DNA from 2 places in the Pseudomonas sp. S3_C06 genome. Region 1 is predicted to be linked to the other one. Evidence: riboswitches for the same ligand, from Rfam matches in the RefSeq annotation. Region 1 holds a riboswitch; the other holds the start of a gene.
The links. Region 1 has a riboswitch for cobalamin ahead of cobO (cob(I)yrinic acid a,c-diamide adenosyltransferase). Riboswitches for the same ligand answer to the same signal wherever they lie in the genome.

Region 1 (7,873 bases):
CTTTCCTGCAGGGTGTGCAGGCCGCGTATCGGTTCAAATGGGCTTAAGCGCTTAGATGTAAACGAGAAACCGGGAAGTCACAAAAAGATCGATTGAATTTGCAAATGAGACTGATAGCGGGCATAGTCTCGGCTTCTTTACAACTATCAGCCACGGTCGTGCCCATGCTAAAGCGCTTCGCACCCCTCGTGCCTCTCGCACTCGTCACCCTGTTGTACGGTTGCGCTGCTCATTCTCCAGTTCAAGAGCAGCCTCAACAGGTTAAAAATTCTGCCACGGCTCAGTCTTCCGTTATTTACCAGGAAGAGCTGGACACCGAAAAAGAACTCAATGAATTCAATGGCAAGAAGCCTTATCAGCTTCCTGTTCTGGCCGACAGCATCCTCGAACGCGGCATGTCCCTGATCGGTACCCGTTACCGTTTCGGCGGTACCTCTGAAGCCGGTTTCGATTGCAGCGGTTTCATCGGCTACCTCTTCCGTGAAGAGGCCGGCATGAACCTGCCACGCTCGACCCGCGAAATGATCAACGTGGATGCGCCACTGGTCTCGCGCAGCAACCTTGAACCGGGCGATCTGCTGTTCTTCGCCACCAACGGTCGTCGCGGTCGTGTCAGTCACGCCGGGATCTACCTCGGTGACAACCAGTTCATCCACTCCAGCAGTCGTCGCAGCGGCGGTGTTCGCATCGACAGCCTGGGTGACAGCTACTGGAGCAAGACCTTCATCGAAGCGAAACGCGCTCTGGCCAACGCTCCGACTGTAGTCACTGCTCGTAAGTAATCCCCCCGTTGTCGCTGCGTTCGCGGCGACAATCGGGCTTCCGGCAACGGAGTAGACGTATACTTTACAAGGTGAAGTTAAAGTCTTACTTGAAGTTTGCCGCGTAGCCGCTAGAATCCTGAATCTATATTGATGGCAAACCGCCTGCGTGCTCACGCAGGCGGTTTTCTTTTCTGTCCATCGGCAGAAAAAGCCGCAGCCAGATCAGGATGTTCTGCTTATGACGATGTCGGCCCGCCTCACCTTGATCTTCTTCGCAGCGCTGCTCAGCGCCTGCGCCAGTCGCACACCGCCTCCTGCGCCGGTGGTTCGTGCCCCGGTCGTGTTCGGCCCCTCCCAAGCTTTTTCGCCTGCTGCTGAAGACGTGCTGTTTCGCGCGCTCGGTCTGGTCGGCACGCCTTATCGCTGGGGCGGCAACACGCCGGATTCAGGGTTTGATTGCAGCGGGCTGATCGGTTTTGTCTACCGTGATGCGGCGGGCATTTCTTTGCCACGTTCGACGCGTGAGCTGATCGTCATGCAGGCACCGAATGTCGGCAAGGAAGGCTTGCAGACCGGCGATCTGATCTTCTTCGCCACCAATGGCGGCTCGCAGGTCAGTCATGCGGGGATCTACGTCGGCGAAGGGCGCTTTGTGCATGCGCCGGCCACGGGCGGCACGGTGAAGCTGGACAGTCTGTCGAAGGCGTATTGGCAGAAGGCTTATCTGAGTGCCAAGCGGGTGTTGCAGCCGGAGCATTTGGCGCATAACCCTTAATTCAAGCCTCACACAATCCACTAATGTAGGAGTGAGCCTGCTCGCGATAACGGTCATTCAGTTAACGATGATGTCGACTGATATGGCACTATCGCGAGCAGGCTCACTCCTACAGTTGTTTGTGCATGGCGAAAATTATTTGCTGGCCGACACTCGCCACACCTTGTTGCCGACATCATCCGCCACCAGCAAGCCACCCTGCTGATCGATCACCACGCCCACCGGGCGGCCCAGTGCATTCTCATCCTTGTCGAGGAACCCGGTCAGCACATCCACCGGTGTGCCACTCGGCTTGCCGCCGGTAAACGGCACGAAAATCACTTTGTAGCCACTGTGCGGTTTGCGATTCCATGAGCCGTGCTGGCCGATAAAGGCACCTTCCTTGAACTGCGCCGGCAGGTTGTTGCCCTCGGCGAACGTCAGGCCCAAAGACGCAGTGTGCGGCCCGACGGCGTAATCCGGGGCAATGGCCTTGGTCACCAGATCCGGGTTTTGCGGCGTAACGCGGACATCGACATGTTGGCCGTAGTAGCTGAACGGCCAGCCATAGAAACCACCGTCCTTCACAGAGGTGATGTAGTCCGGCACCAGATCACTGCCGATCTCGTCACGTTCATTCACTGCCGTCCACAGCGCGCCACTGGTGGGTTCCCAGGCCAGGCCATTGGGGTTGCGGATGCCCGAGGCAAAGATCCGGTGATTGCCGGTCGCCCGATCAACTTCCCAGATCGCGGCGCGACCTTCTTCCTTATCCAGACCATTTTCGCCGACGTTGCTATTCGAGCCGACCGTGACGTACAACTTGCTGCCGTCCTTGCTGGCGATGACGTTTTTGGTCCAGTGGTGATTCAGCGTGCCGCCAGGCAAATCGACAACCTTGATTGGCTGCGACTTGATCTCGGTCGCGCCCGGTTCGTAGTTAAAGCGCAGCAGGCGATCGGTATCGGCGACGTACAGATCGTTGCCGACCAGCGTCATACCGAAAGGTGAGTTGAGGTTTTGCAGGAACACTGTGCGCGTCTCAGCGACGCCATCGTGGTCGGCGTCACGCAGCAAGGTGATGCGGTTTGGGCTGGGCACGCCAGCGCCGGCCTTGCCCATGACCTTCTTCATGACCCAGCCGCGAATCCCGCTGCTGTCATCCGGTTTTGGCGGAGCATTGGTTTCCGCCACCAGCACATCGCCGTTGGGCAGCACATACAACCAGCGCGGATGATCGAGGCCTTCGGCGAACGCTGCCACCTGGGTGCCAGCCGCCGCTGTCGGTTTGCCGCCCTCGGGCCAGCCGATCGCCGGGGCGATGTTCACCGTCGGGATCAGGGTCTTGTTCGGTTCGGGCAGCTTCGGCGACGGGCCGGTGCCGTCGGAGACTTGCAGGCTGGAGGTCTCACCGCAGGCGGCGAGCCCTCCGGCGAAGGCGATGACAAAAACGAGCTGGGGCTTGCGCATTGCTGATCTTCCCTATGAATGCATTCCTAATCATAGAGGAGGGCGCAAGCCCGATGGTTCAACTGCTCAGCTGCGGGCTTCCTTGAACAGCACGGCGATGCCCGGGTGATAGTTGCCCGCTTCGCTGCGCAACTTGCGGTAGGCGTAAGGGAAATACCAGGCGACCGCGCAGGTGTGTTCCTTTTGCAGATCGTCGACCATGTCCTGCAGCTCTTCGGGGCTGGCGCTGTGCTGGGGTTTTTGCGGCGCGATAAACAGGCAGCCGAGCTTGAGATCGCTGGCGTAGCTGATGCGTTTGGCGTCGTTGGTGATATCGAGCAGGGCTTGGGTCAGATTCAGGTTGGTGACCTTCGGCCAGCGCTGAGTGGCCTGGATAAAGGCGCGGTCTTCGGCGCCGGCCAGAAACAGATCGGCGCGAGCGTTGCGCTCGCCTTCTTCGTTCTGCTTGCGCGTGGGAGTTTCGTTCAAGGTCACCAGCTCAGCCATCCAGGCCGCCGCCGAGAGCAGTCCGAGATTGGCTTTCTCGTCATGCCAGTAAGGGGTATCGCTGTCGCCGCGCACGGCGTTGTAACGGTCGATACAGTCAAACCAGCGTTCGAGCACCGGGCGCAGGAATTCCAGGCGCGGGTTGCTGATGATCATGCCTTGCATCGTCATCATCCTTTATTGTTGTGGTGGGCTTTTCGGGAAAAGCATGGCTCTTTGATATCATTTGTATCAGTGTGGCACAAGATTGGCGGCAGATAATTGATCGGCGGCAGTTATTCGCCCGATGGCCGCCTCTTTAATTGACGCTCCACCCCCAACCCTCTAACCTTCGCGGCTTGTTTCAGGTGCTCTGTGACCTGCGTCGACAGAGTGAAACAGGGAAGCCGGTGAGGGTTGTCTTCGCACGAAGAACTACCACGATCCCGGCGCTGCCCCCGCAACGGTAAATGAGTGAAAGCTGCGCCTTGAGCCACTGCCTCGAAAGAAGCGGGAAGGCGCGCAGTCAGGCCAACGCCGCTCATGAGCCCGGAGACCGGCCTGATCCATCCAGCGGCATCACGGTGGGCGATGCCAGGCTTTTTGCCGTCTATTCTTGTGCCTGCCCGCCGTTATCCAGCCTCAACGGAGAGCTCCCCCATGACTGATTCCCCCGAGCGCGACGAACGCCATCTGGCCCGTATGCAGCGCAAAAAAGCCGTGATCGACGAACGCATTGCCAACTCGCCCGACGAGTGCGGTCTGGTGCTGGTGCTGACCGGCAATGGCAAAGGCAAAAGCAGCTCGGCGTTCGGCATGCTCGCCCGCGCCATGGGCCACGGCATGCAGTGCGGTGTGGTGCAGTTCATCAAGGGCCGCAACAGCACCGGCGAAGAGCTGTTTTTCCGCCGCTTCCCCGAGCAAGTTCGCTTCCACGTGATGGGCGAAGGCTTCACCTGGGAAACCCAGGATCGTCAGCGCGACATCGCCGCTGCCGAAGCCGCGTGGGCCGTGTCCCGTGAACTGCTGCGCGATCCGTCGATCGGTCTGGTGGTGCTCGACGAATTGAACATCGCCCTCAAACACGGCTACCTCGATCTCGATCAGGTGCTCAGCGATTTGCAGGCGCGTCCGCCGATGCAGCACGTGATCGTTACCGGTCGCGCGGCCAAGCCGGAAATGATCGAGATGGGCGATACGGTCACCGAAATGGGCATGCTCAAACACGCCTTCCAGGCCGGCATCAAAGCGCAGAAAGGCGTCGAACTTTGAATCAACCACGTCACTGCCCGGCGGTGCTCATCGCCGCGCCGGCTTCCGGTCAGGGCAAGACCACCGTCACCGCCGCGCTCGCCCGTTTGCATCGCAATCAGGGGCGCAAAGTGCGCGTGTTCAAATGCGGCCCGGACTTCCTTGATCCGATGATTCTCGAGCGCGCCAGCGGTGCGCCGGTGTATCAATTGGACATGTGGATGGTTGGCGAGCAGGAGAGTCGTCGTCTGTTGTGGGAAGCCGCTGCCGAGGCGGATCTGATTCTGATCGAGGGCGTGATGGGCCTGTTCGATGGCACGCCGTCCAGTGCCGATCTGGCGCGGCACTTCGGTGTACCGGTGCTTGGCGTGATTGATGGGACGGCCATGGCGCAGACCTTTGGTGCGTTGGCTCTAGGTTTAGCGAAGTATCAGCCGGATCTGCCGTTTGCCGGTGTGCTCGCCAATCGCGTCGGCACCTTGCGCCATGCGCAGTTGCTCGAAGGCAGCCTCACGGAGGGGCTGCGCTGGTACGGCGCGTTGTCCCGCGAAACAGGCATCGAACTGCCGAGCCGGCATCTCGGCCTGGTGCAGGCCAGCGAACTGAATGACCTCGATGTGCGTCTCGACGCCGCTGCCGACGCTCTCGCCAGCAGCTGTGAGGTAGCGCTGCCACCGGCGGTTGAGTTCGCCGCGCCTGACATCATCGCTGTCGAGCCGCTGCTGAAGAATGTACGAATCGCCGTCGCCCGTGATGAAGCGTTTGCCTTCACCTATGGCGCGAGTCTGGATCTGCTGCGGGCGATGGGTGCTGAGTTGAGTTTCTTCTCGCCGATCCGCGACACGCAATTACCTGAAGCGGACAGCGTGTATCTGCCCGGTGGTTATCCGGAGTTGCATCACGTTGCGCTGGCGCAGAACACCGCGATGGTTGAAGCGATTCGTGCGCATCATTCAGCGGGTAAACCGTTGCTCGCTGAATGTGGCGGGATGCTGTATCTGCTCGATTCGCTGACGGACGTTGAAGGCACTCGCGCCGAATTGGTTGGGCTGCTCAAAGGCGACGCGGTGATGCAGAAGCGTCTGGCGGCGTTGGCGTTGCAAGCGGTGGATCTGCCGGAAGGTTCGCTGCGTGGGCACACTTATCATCATTCCCTGACGACTACCGAACTGGCGCCGATTGCACGGGGTTTGAGCCCGAATGGTGGACGTGGGGCCGAGGCGGTTTATCGGGAAGGGCGGATGACGGCCTCTTATGTGCACTTCTATTTTCCGTCGAATCCTGTGGCTGTCGCAGCATTGTTTGCACCGTCCCTTGAGGACGCTATCGCGAGCAGGCTCACTCCTACAGTGGGCGATGTCGTGCCTGACGAAATGCAATCCCCTGTGGGAGCGAGCCTGCTCGCGAAAGGGCCATGACCGACAACACATTCTCCGAAGCCGAACGCGAAGCGGTTTATCGAGCCATCGCCGAACGCCGCGACATGCGCCACTTCACTGGCGGCACGGTCGAGCCGGATCTGCTGCGCCGACTCTTGGAAGCCGCCCACCAGGCCCCAAGCGTCGGCCTGATGCAGCCCTGGCGTTTCATCCGTATCAGCGACCGAGCCCTGCGCGGGCAGATCCAGAACCTCGTGGAAGAAGAACGCGTCCGCACCGCAGAAGCCCTCGGCGAGCGCAGTGACGAGTTCATGAAACTCAAAGTCGAAGGCATCCATGACTGCGCCGAGGTGTTGGTTGCCGCATTGATGGACGATCGCGAAAAACACATCTTCGGTCGCCGCACGCTGCCGGAAATGGACATGGCCTCGCTGTCCTGCGCAATCCAGAATCTGTGGCTGGCCTCGCGCGCCGAAGGTCTGGGCATGGGTTGGGTTTCACTGTTCGAGCCTCAGGCACTGGCTGATCTTTTGAAGTTGCCCGAAGGCGCAAAACCTCTGGCGGTTTTATGTCTGGGCCCGGTCAAGGAGTTCTATCCGGCGCCGATGCTGGTACTCGAAGGGTGGGCGCAGGCGCGGCCGCTCAATGAGTTGCTGTATGAAAATTATTGGGGAGTGAGTCAATGAGTGTGGCGTTGTTGAGTGTCGCCGCAGTGGCGCTGGATGCGCTGTTGGGTGAACCGAAACGCTGGCATCCGCTGGTGGCGTTCGGCAATTTCGCCGGGCGCATCGAGCAACGATTCAACGCCGGTGGCCGGGGCTGGCGCAGCCATGGCGTCACTGCGTGGGTGATCGCCGTGCTGCCGCTGACCTTGCTTGCTACCGCATTTTCCTGGGCGCCGTACGTGGGCTGGGTCGTCGAAATTCTCGCGTTGTATTGCGCCCTCGGCATGCGCAGCCTCGGTGAGCATGTCGCGCCGGTGGCTGCTGCTTTACGTGCGGATGATCTCGATGAGGCTCGCAAGCGTGTTGGCTACCTAGTCAGCCGCCAGACCGATGAACTCGACAGCACCGCCGTCGCTCGTGCTGCCACTGAGTCGGTGCTGGAAAACGGCAGCGATGCGGTGTTTGCCGCGCTGTTCTGGTTTGTCGTGGCGGGTGCGCCGGGCGTGGTTCTTTATCGCTTGAGCAATACGCTGGATGCGATGTGGGGCTATCGCAACGAACGCTTCGAGCGCTTCGGTTGGGCGGCGGCGAAAATCGACGACGTGTTGAACTACATTCCTGCGCGTCTGGTGGCATTGACCTACGCGCTGCTCGGCAAAACCCGACTCGCGCTGAAGTGCTGGCGCACCCAGGCGCCGCAATGGGACAGCCCCAACGCTGGCCCGGTGATGGCTGCCGGCGCTGGTGCACTGGGCGTGGAATTGGGTGGGCCGGCGATTTACCACGGCGAACTTCACGACCGTCCTCAGCTTGGCGAGGGCGCAGCGGCTGACGCAGATTCCATTGATCGTGGCTGGCAATTGGTCCAGCGCGGCGTATGGTTATGGCTGCTGATTCTCTGCGTGGGGGCTGAATTCTATGCTTGAGCACGGTGGCCGGCTGCGCAAGGCGGCACTCGATTACGGCATTGCCGAGGCGGACTGGCTCGACCTGTCCAGCGGCCTCGCGCCGTGGCCGTTCCCGATCCCGGAAATCCCGCTGCGCGCCTGGGCGCGGTTGCCGGAAACCGATGATGGTCTGGAGCAAGCTGCGTGCGATTACTACGGTGCCGCGCAAGTGCTGCCG
Region 2 (7,873 bases), 1.0 Mb from region 1:
TCGCGAAGGCGGAGTGTCAGGCACCGAATACATTGAACGTACCGTCGCTTTCGCGAGCAGGCTCGCTCCCACAGGGTGAAGTGGTGTTTTTGCAATTGTGATCGGGAGCAGGTGATGTTGATTTCAGTGCAAGCCCTGCGTGCGCTTGCCGCGTGGACGGTGGTCTGCCATCACTTCATGCAGATATTCTTCGACTTTCAGGCACGTGGGCCCATCGGGCAGCTGTTCATCGACAAGGGCGCGGTGGGCGTCGATATCTTCTTCGTCATCAGCGGTCTGGTGATTTTCCTCTCGACCGAAAACAAACCGCTGCCGCCGACGCGCTTTCTGCTGTACCGCCTGTTTCGCATCGTCCCGGCGTATTGGCTGTACACGCTGTTGATGGCGGTGCTGGTGGTGTTCGCCCAGCCGTTGCTGCCGGATCAAACGGTGGACTGGGGTCATCTGCTGTTGTCGTTGCTGTTCATTCCTACGGAAAACCCCGGCGGCTACGGCTTCTATCCGACGCTGAATGTCGGCTGGACGCTGAATTACGAAATCCTGTTTTACGTGCTGTTTGCCTGGGCGTTGCTGTTCCGCTTGCAGGTGCGCCTGCTGGTGGTCGCGGCATTGCTGTTCGCAGTGAGTCAGGCGTGGACCGGGTTTGGCTGGATAAGCGAGTTTTACCGTTCGGACATTGTCTATGAGTTTCTGCTGGGGATCGGCATCGGCATGCTCTATCGCCGGGGCTGGATCGGTGCGGGACTGTGGCTGCCACTGGCGGCCATCGTCGTGGCGTTGCTGGCGATTTATCATTTGGCACCGGCGCCGAGGCTGCTCAATTGGGGGGTGCCGAGTGCGGTGCTGGTGATGGCGTGTATCTCGCTTGAGCGTTATGTCGAGCGCAGTCGTGTGCTCAAGCTGCTCGGCGATTGCTCGTATTCGGTGTACTTGATGCACGTTCTGGTGCTGTCGGTGGGTGGATTTATCGCGCGACGCTACGGCATCAACCCGTATTTGATGTTTGTCGTGTGTGCGCTGGCCATCGGCGTCGGCTCCTGGTTGAGCTACGAATGGGTGGAAAAACGCAGCTATCGCTGGCTCAAGGCGCGAATCGACGACGAGCCCGACGAGAATCTTTCCCGACAAAAATACTAGGACTTTGTCCGGCGCAACGATTGGCGTAAACTGCGCCCAAGCCTGCGAGGAGTTTCCATGACCGCTATTACCATTACCGACGCCGCCCACGATTACCTGGCTGATCTGCTCTCCAAGCAGAACACCCCGGGCATCGGCATCCGCGTCTTCATCACCCAGCCTGGCACCCAGTACGCCGAAACCTGCATTGCCTACTGCAAGCCGGGCGAAGAAAAACCTGAAGACACCGCGCTGGGGCTGAAAAGCTTCACCGCTTATATCGATCATTTCAGCGAAGCGTTTCTCGATGACGCCGTCGTCGACTACGCCACCGACCGCATGGGCGGCCAGCTGACCATCAAGGCGCCAAACGCCAAAGTCCCGATGGTCAACGCCGACAGCCCGGTCAACGAGCGCATCAACTACTACCTGCAAACCGAGATCAACCCGGGGCTGGCCAGCCACGGCGGTCAGGTCAGCCTGATCGATGTGGTGGAAGACGGCATTGCCGTGCTGCAGTTCGGTGGCGGTTGCCAGGGCTGCGGCCAGGCGGACGTGACCTTGAAGGAAGGCATCGAGCGCACCTTGCTTGAGCGAATCCCTGAACTGAAGGGCGTTCGCGACGTGACCGACCACACGCAGAAAGAAAACGCCTATTACTAAGGTGTTCGCTGCGGACATGAAAAACGGCGCCCCGTGAGCGCCGTTTTTTTATGGCTGAAATTCAAGAAAGCCTTCGCGAGCAAGCTCGCTCCCACATTTGATCGCATTCCCAATGTGGGAGCGAGCCTGCTCGCGAAAGGGCCTTCAAGGTCGATAAAGATGCGCATGCCCGGCGCGATACAGCGATGACTCGCTAAACACCTCACTCCCCAAAACGCGACCCACCAGAATCAACGCCGTACGCCGAAACCCTTTGGCCTCGACCTTCCCGGCGATATCCGCCAGCGTTCCCATCACCCAATCCTGATCCGGCCACGTCGCCCGGTGAATCACCGCAATCGGGCAGTCCGCGCCGTAATGCGGCAGCAGTTCCACCAGAATCTTCTGCAGATGGTTAACCCCCAGATGAATCGCCATGGTCGCGCCATGCTGCGCCAGACTGCCCAGTTCCTCACCGGCCGGCATGGCGGTCTTGTCGGCGTAGCGGGTCAGAATCACGCTTTGCGAGACGTCCGGCAACGTCAGTTCCGCACCCAGCAACGCCGCACAGGCTGCCGTTGCCGTCACTCCCGGAATAATCTCGAATGGAATATTCAGCTCGCGCAGATAGCGAATCTGCTCACCAATCGCGCCATACAGGCTCGGATCACCGGAATGCACGCGCGCCACATCATCACCGTTGGCGTGCGCGGTTTTGATCAATTCGATGATCTGTTCCAGATGCAATTCAGCGCTGTTGACCACGGTTTGCGCCTGATGACCGTCCAGCACCGCCGCCGGTACCAGCGAGCCTGCATAAATGATCACCGGGCAGCTGCGAATCAGCCGCTGGCCTTTGACAGTGATCAGTTCCGGGTCGCCGGGGCCAGCGCCGATGAAGTAAACGGTCATGGTTGAATCCTGTGAAAAAGGGGCACGGCAATCGCTTCAGATGAAGATTGCTCATGATCGGTGGCGGGGATTATCGGGAATTTATGCTGCGCCGGCCAATGCGAAGGTGGCCTGAGCGTATTTTTGCCGGGAAATCAGCAGTTTTGCCGGTGCCTGAATCAGCTGTTCGGCAAGGGCCAGCGCGGCGCTTTCGGCGACGCCATAGCAACCGGTACGTTCGTAAGCGATCTCGGAACGGTGGCTGAGTCGTTCCTGATAACTGGCCAGTTCTGCGCTGCTGAAGTACAGCAACGGCAGCGCCAGCTGTGCGGCGAGTTCCTGGAGACCGGGCTCATCACGCTTCAGGTCGATACTGGCCAAGGCCTTGACTGCTTGCAGCTCAATCCGATGAGCCTGTAACGCCTGATCAAGTAACGCGCGCAGCGTACTGGCCGGGCAGCCGCGCTGGCAGCCCAGGCCGATCACGAAGGTCGGCGCTGCGCTGTCATCGGTCATGCGTGGTATTGGCCATCGCTTTTGCGGCGGAACAACCAGGCGCTGATCAGGCCGAGGGCCAGCCAGAACACCACGTTGGTCAACTGCGAAGCGATTTTGAACTGAGCTTCCAATGCCTCGGGAGCGAGCATCGAATGCACTTGCGGCTGGGGTGCGCCGATTACATGCGGCACAGCAAGGATGGCCACGCCGAGGATTTTCATCAGCCAGTGACGGCTGAACGCAATCAACGACAGGCCGACAGCGGTCGAAGCGGCGGTGCCGATCCACCACATCTGGCGTGAGGCCAGATCAGCAGCGGCAGTGCCCGGCAATTCAGGTGGCAGGCCCATCGTCGGTGCCAGTACGAATGTCGCGTAACCGGCCAGGCCCCAGAGCAAGCCTTGCGAGGTTTTGGTCGGCGCGCGCAGGGTGTACAGGCCCGCGAGCATCAGGGCGAAACCGACGGCAACGACCAGATTGCCGCCCGTGGTCGAGACCACGCGCTGCCAGCCGTCTTCCGGCTCCCAGGCTTCGGCGTCGTGGGTGTGCGCAGCGGTGCCGGCGGCGTGTTCGTGAACTTCTGCAACCGGTTCGGCTTTCTCGAACGTCTCGGCCTGAAGAATCAGTGGCGACACCCAGAAGCTTTGCAGCAGGGTGAGGAGCAGGGCGGCCAGCAGACCGGTGAAACCTGCGGTTTGCGCAATACGCTTGATCATGTCGACAGGTCTCAGTGGCACGGGAACGCGGCGCTGTGGCGGGTATCGTGGGCGGCGTTGTGCACCGCTTCGATGTGCGAGAAACCGGCAAAGTAGACCAGGCTGGCGCCGAGGATCGACGCGAAGATCGCGGCGGCCAGGCGTTGGCTCAGGGTGGTGGTGCTGGCGATTTTGTCCGTGTTGCTGCCGGTGCTGCTGATGATCGACATGGCGCTTCCCTCTGGAATGTCAGTGGGTGAATCGAGCGCATGAAAACCCCTGCGGGTCGGGCTCGCAGAGGTTCGAACAGCGCCCGCCCACCGCGGGTTTGTTATGTTCAGCGACGCACAAGGTGCGGGCTGTGTGTTGCGGGCCGGTCTCCGGGCTCACGAGGGGTTGGCGTCATGCCGACCTGCAAGCGTCACCTTCCCATGCCGTACAGACACAGTGGTTTTGACGCTTCGCTCGCTTACCGTTGCGGGGGCAGCACCGGACTGACATGGCTCTGAGTAAAGCACATGATTCACCGGTTTCCCGTTTCACCCTGTGAAGGGCACCCGTAACAAGTTGTGTAGGAGAGCATGGGGGTGGGGTTTTGGTCAATTTTTGGGTGTATATCCGTTGCTGCGGGTGTGGCTGATTAGGGTTCCGCCCTTACGGCGGGTCACTTTTTCCAGACGCCGAAAAAGTAACCAAAAAGGCTTGCTCCTACGTGCGGCCCGCTCGCTGGGGCTCGGGGTTCCTTCGCTCCGGGATCGATCCGGGCGCAGCGCCTACGGTTTGCTTCGCTGCACCTCCTCTCGCTGTGTTTGGCTGCGCCAAACGGTCGCTACGCTCCCACGCCCGGATCAATCCCTCCACTCAGCCTTCCGACGTCGCCCGTGGATCAAGATCAAGAGCAGGCGAGCTGACACTCGGCCTATTGAGTGGTGAAGAGCGGGGCGTGGTCGGCTTTGGATTTGTGGTGGTGCTTCCCCTCACCCCAGCCCTCTCCCGAGGGAGAGGGGGCCGATTTTTGGGCTTTTCAAAGCTTGAGTTCAACTCGGTATCGCACGTCGGCGTAGCTCTCCCAAACACCTCGGTCAGTCCCCTCTCCCTTGGGGAGAGGGCTAGGGTGAGGGGCTCTTGATCTGGTTTTTGATCCTGCTTTGGCTTTGGCTTTGGCTTTGGCTTTTGATCTTTTGCCCCTTCGGCAGGCCGAGCGAAGGTGTTCATCCGGGGGTAGGCGCGTAGCGCCGTGCGGCGAAGCCGCACACATCGAGAGGAGGTGCAGCGAAGCAAACCGTAGGCGATGCCCCCGGATGGACACCGTAGCGAGGGAACACTGAGCCTCAGCGAAGTGCCGTACGCCGGGGCAAAGCCTTTTGGTTCCTTTTTGGCGTTTGAAAAAGGGACTCGCTGTAAGAGCGAAACCGCCAGAAGCAGCACCCGCAGCAACGGATATGCCCCCAATCCAAAACCCCCAAAGCATTGACCCAAAACCACACCATGCGTAGCCTTGCGCTTTCGAGGTTCTTCGGCCGTTGCCGAAGCTAAGAAGGGAACGCGGTCAATGCCGCGGCTGCCCCCGCAACTGTGAACGGTGATGTTCGCTGCCACGCCACTGCCAGCTCAACCCATGAGCCAGCGGGAAGGCGCAGCCAACGCCAGGCCCAATGCCTGAACACCGTCAGCCAGGAGACCTGCCTCGTCACAGATTCTCACTACAACCGGGCGGGGTGATCCGGTGGCGAACGCTTCCGGCGCGCACGCGCGTGGCCGGTTCTCGTCCCGTATGCCCGCCGCTTGCCAAAGGGCATACCGATGAAAACACTGGCCAAACTCCCCGTCACCATCGTCACCGGCTTCCTCGGCTCGGGCAAAACCACGCTGCTGCGGCACATGCTCGATAACGCCCAAGGCCGTCGCATCGCGGTGATCGTCAATGAGTTCGGCGAGCTGGGCATCGACGGTGAAATCCTCAAGCAATGCACCATCGGCTGCACCGAAGAAGAAGCCACCGGCCGCGTCTACGAACTGGCCAACGGCTGTCTGTGCTGCACCGTTCAGGAAGAATTTTTTCCGGTGATGCGTGAACTGGTCGCGCGTCGCGGTGACCTCGATCACATCCTCATCGAAACCTCGGGCCTGGCCCTGCCAAAACCGCTGGTGCAAGCCTTCCAGTGGCCGGAAATCCGCAGCGCCTGCACCGTTGACGCGGTGATCACCGTGGTCGACAGCCCGGCCGTAGCCGCTGGCACCTTCGCCGCGTTCCCGGATCAAGTCGATGCGCAGCGCAAACTCGACCCGAACCTCGATCACGAATCGCCGCTGCACGAACTGTTCGCCGACCAACTGGCCAGCGCCGACCTCGTCATCCTCAACAAGGCCGATCAGACCAGCCCGGAAGACCTCGCTCGCGTTCGCGCAGAAGTCGCCGAAGAATTGCCGCCCGCCGTCAAAATCATCGAAGCCAGCAACGGCCGTCTGCCACTGGACGTGTTGATCGGCCTCGGCGCCGGTTCCGAAGAACACATCGACAGCCGCCACAGCCACCATGATCACCACCACGGTGAAGGCGATGACGACCACGATGACCACGATCACGACGCCTTCGATTCGATCTCCATCGAACTTCCGCAAGCTGATGAAAGCCTACTGCTCGACGCCCTGACGCAACTGGTGGTCAAGCACGGCATCTTGCGCGTGAAGGGCTTTGCGGCCATTCCGAACAAGCCAATGCGTTTGCTGATCCAGGGCGTGGGCACGCGTTTCGACAAGCATTTCGACCGTCAGTGGGGTGCCGAGGAAGCGCGCGTCACGCGTCTGGTGCTGATCGGTCAGGAACTCGACGCCGCCCAACTCGAAGCGCAACTGCGCGCTGCGCTCAGCGTTTAAACCATGCACCTGCTCAGGACTCAGCCCGGCGGTTTCGTCTCGGATGACAACATTGCCGACCTTGGCCAAACCCCCGCCGAGCTGGTGATCCTGTGCAGCGGCGACTCCAGCCTGGCGCTGCTCGCCGAAGCCGCGCAGCAGTTGCCGGAAGATTATCCGAGCCTGCGTCTGGCCAATCCGATGCAGGTGCAGAATCACGCTTCGGTCGATCTGTATGTCGACGAAGTGCTGCGTCACGCCAAGGTCATTCTGATCTCGCTGCACGGCGGCATTGCCTATTGGCGTTATGGCGTCGAGCGCTTGGTCGAGCTAGCCGAACGTGGCGTGCAGGTGATTCTGGTACCGGGCGATGACCGTCCCGATCCGGAGCTCAGCGACTTGAGCACCGTCAATGCAGAAGATCGCGACCGGCTCTGGCAGTTTTTGCGTCAGGGCGGTCTGGGCAACGCGCTGGATTTCTTCCGCTGTCTGGCCAGCCGTTGGCTCGCCCGCGATTACGCCTGGGAAGAACCGCAAACCCTGCCGCGCACGGCGATTTACCACCCGAACAAAACCAGCGCCGCACTGAGTGACTGGCAAGCCGAATGGCTGCCGGAAAACCCGGTGGCGGCGGTGCTGTTTTACCGCTCGCACCTGCAAGCGGCGAACACCGCGTTCATCGATGTTTTCTGCCAGCGCTTGCAGGCAGCGGGGTTGAATCCGCTGCCGATCGCGCTGGCCAGTCTGAAAGAACCCGGCTGCCTGGCGGTGGTCGAGGATTGGCTGGATGAAGTCGAGGCGGGGGTGATTCTCAACACCACTGGATTCGCTCAGTCCAGCCCTGAAGCGCCGCATCTGCGGCCGTTTCGCCGCAATATTCCGGTGATCCAGGCGATCTGCGCGCAGGACAACGAGCCCGGCTGGCGTGACAGTGAGCAAGGTCTGGGGCCACGGGATCTGGCGATGCACATTGCCTTGCCGGAACTCGACGGGCGCATCATCAGTCGGCCGATCAGTTTCAAGGATCTGGCCTGGCGCAGTGAGCGCAGCCAGTCCGATGTGGTCTGCTACCGCGCGCAGCCTGAGCGCATGGATTTTGTCGCGGAACTGGCGCGGCGCTGGATTGCTCTGGCACGGGTGCCGAATGGCGAAAAACGCATTGCGCTGATTCTCGC

Region 2: linked by a shared signal. The riboswitch ahead of cobW (cobalamin biosynthesis protein CobW) and the one ahead of cobO (cob(I)yrinic acid a,c-diamide adenosyltransferase) in region 1 are both predicted to bind cobalamin.

Annotation. Positions count from the first base shown of each region.
Region 1 covers NZ_CP162747.1:5,785,202-5,793,074, forward strand. The annotation lists gene AB4N44_RS25760 (C40 family peptidase) at 165-782, shown strand; gene AB4N44_RS25765 (C40 family peptidase) at 1,003-1,539, shown strand; gene AB4N44_RS25770 (PQQ-dependent sugar dehydrogenase) at 1,675-2,988, opposite strand; gene AB4N44_RS25775 (hypothetical protein) at 3,055-3,639, opposite strand; cobalamin riboswitch at 3,803-4,032, shown strand; gene cobO (cob(I)yrinic acid a,c-diamide adenosyltransferase) at 4,114-4,725, shown strand; gene AB4N44_RS25785 (cobyrinate a,c-diamide synthase) at 4,722-6,122, shown strand; gene bluB (5,6-dimethylbenzimidazole synthase) at 6,119-6,769, shown strand; gene cbiB (adenosylcobinamide-phosphate synthase CbiB) at 6,766-7,674, shown strand; gene cobD (threonine-phosphate decarboxylase CobD) at 7,667-7,873, shown strand, end outside.
Region 2 covers NZ_CP162747.1:97,532-105,404, forward strand. The annotation lists gene AB4N44_RS00350 (acyltransferase family protein) at 115-1,137, shown strand; gene nfuA (Fe-S biogenesis protein NfuA) at 1,195-1,779, shown strand; gene cobM (precorrin-4 C(11)-methyltransferase) at 1,924-2,670, opposite strand; gene AB4N44_RS00365 (cobalamin biosynthesis protein) at 2,752-3,165, opposite strand; gene AB4N44_RS00370 (CbtA family protein) at 3,162-3,863, opposite strand; gene AB4N44_RS00375 (CbtB domain-containing protein) at 3,875-4,072, opposite strand; cobalamin riboswitch at 4,197-4,418, opposite strand; cobalamin riboswitch at 5,335-5,546, shown strand; gene cobW (cobalamin biosynthesis protein CobW) at 5,646-6,719, shown strand; gene cobN (cobaltochelatase subunit CobN) at 6,723-7,873, shown strand, end outside.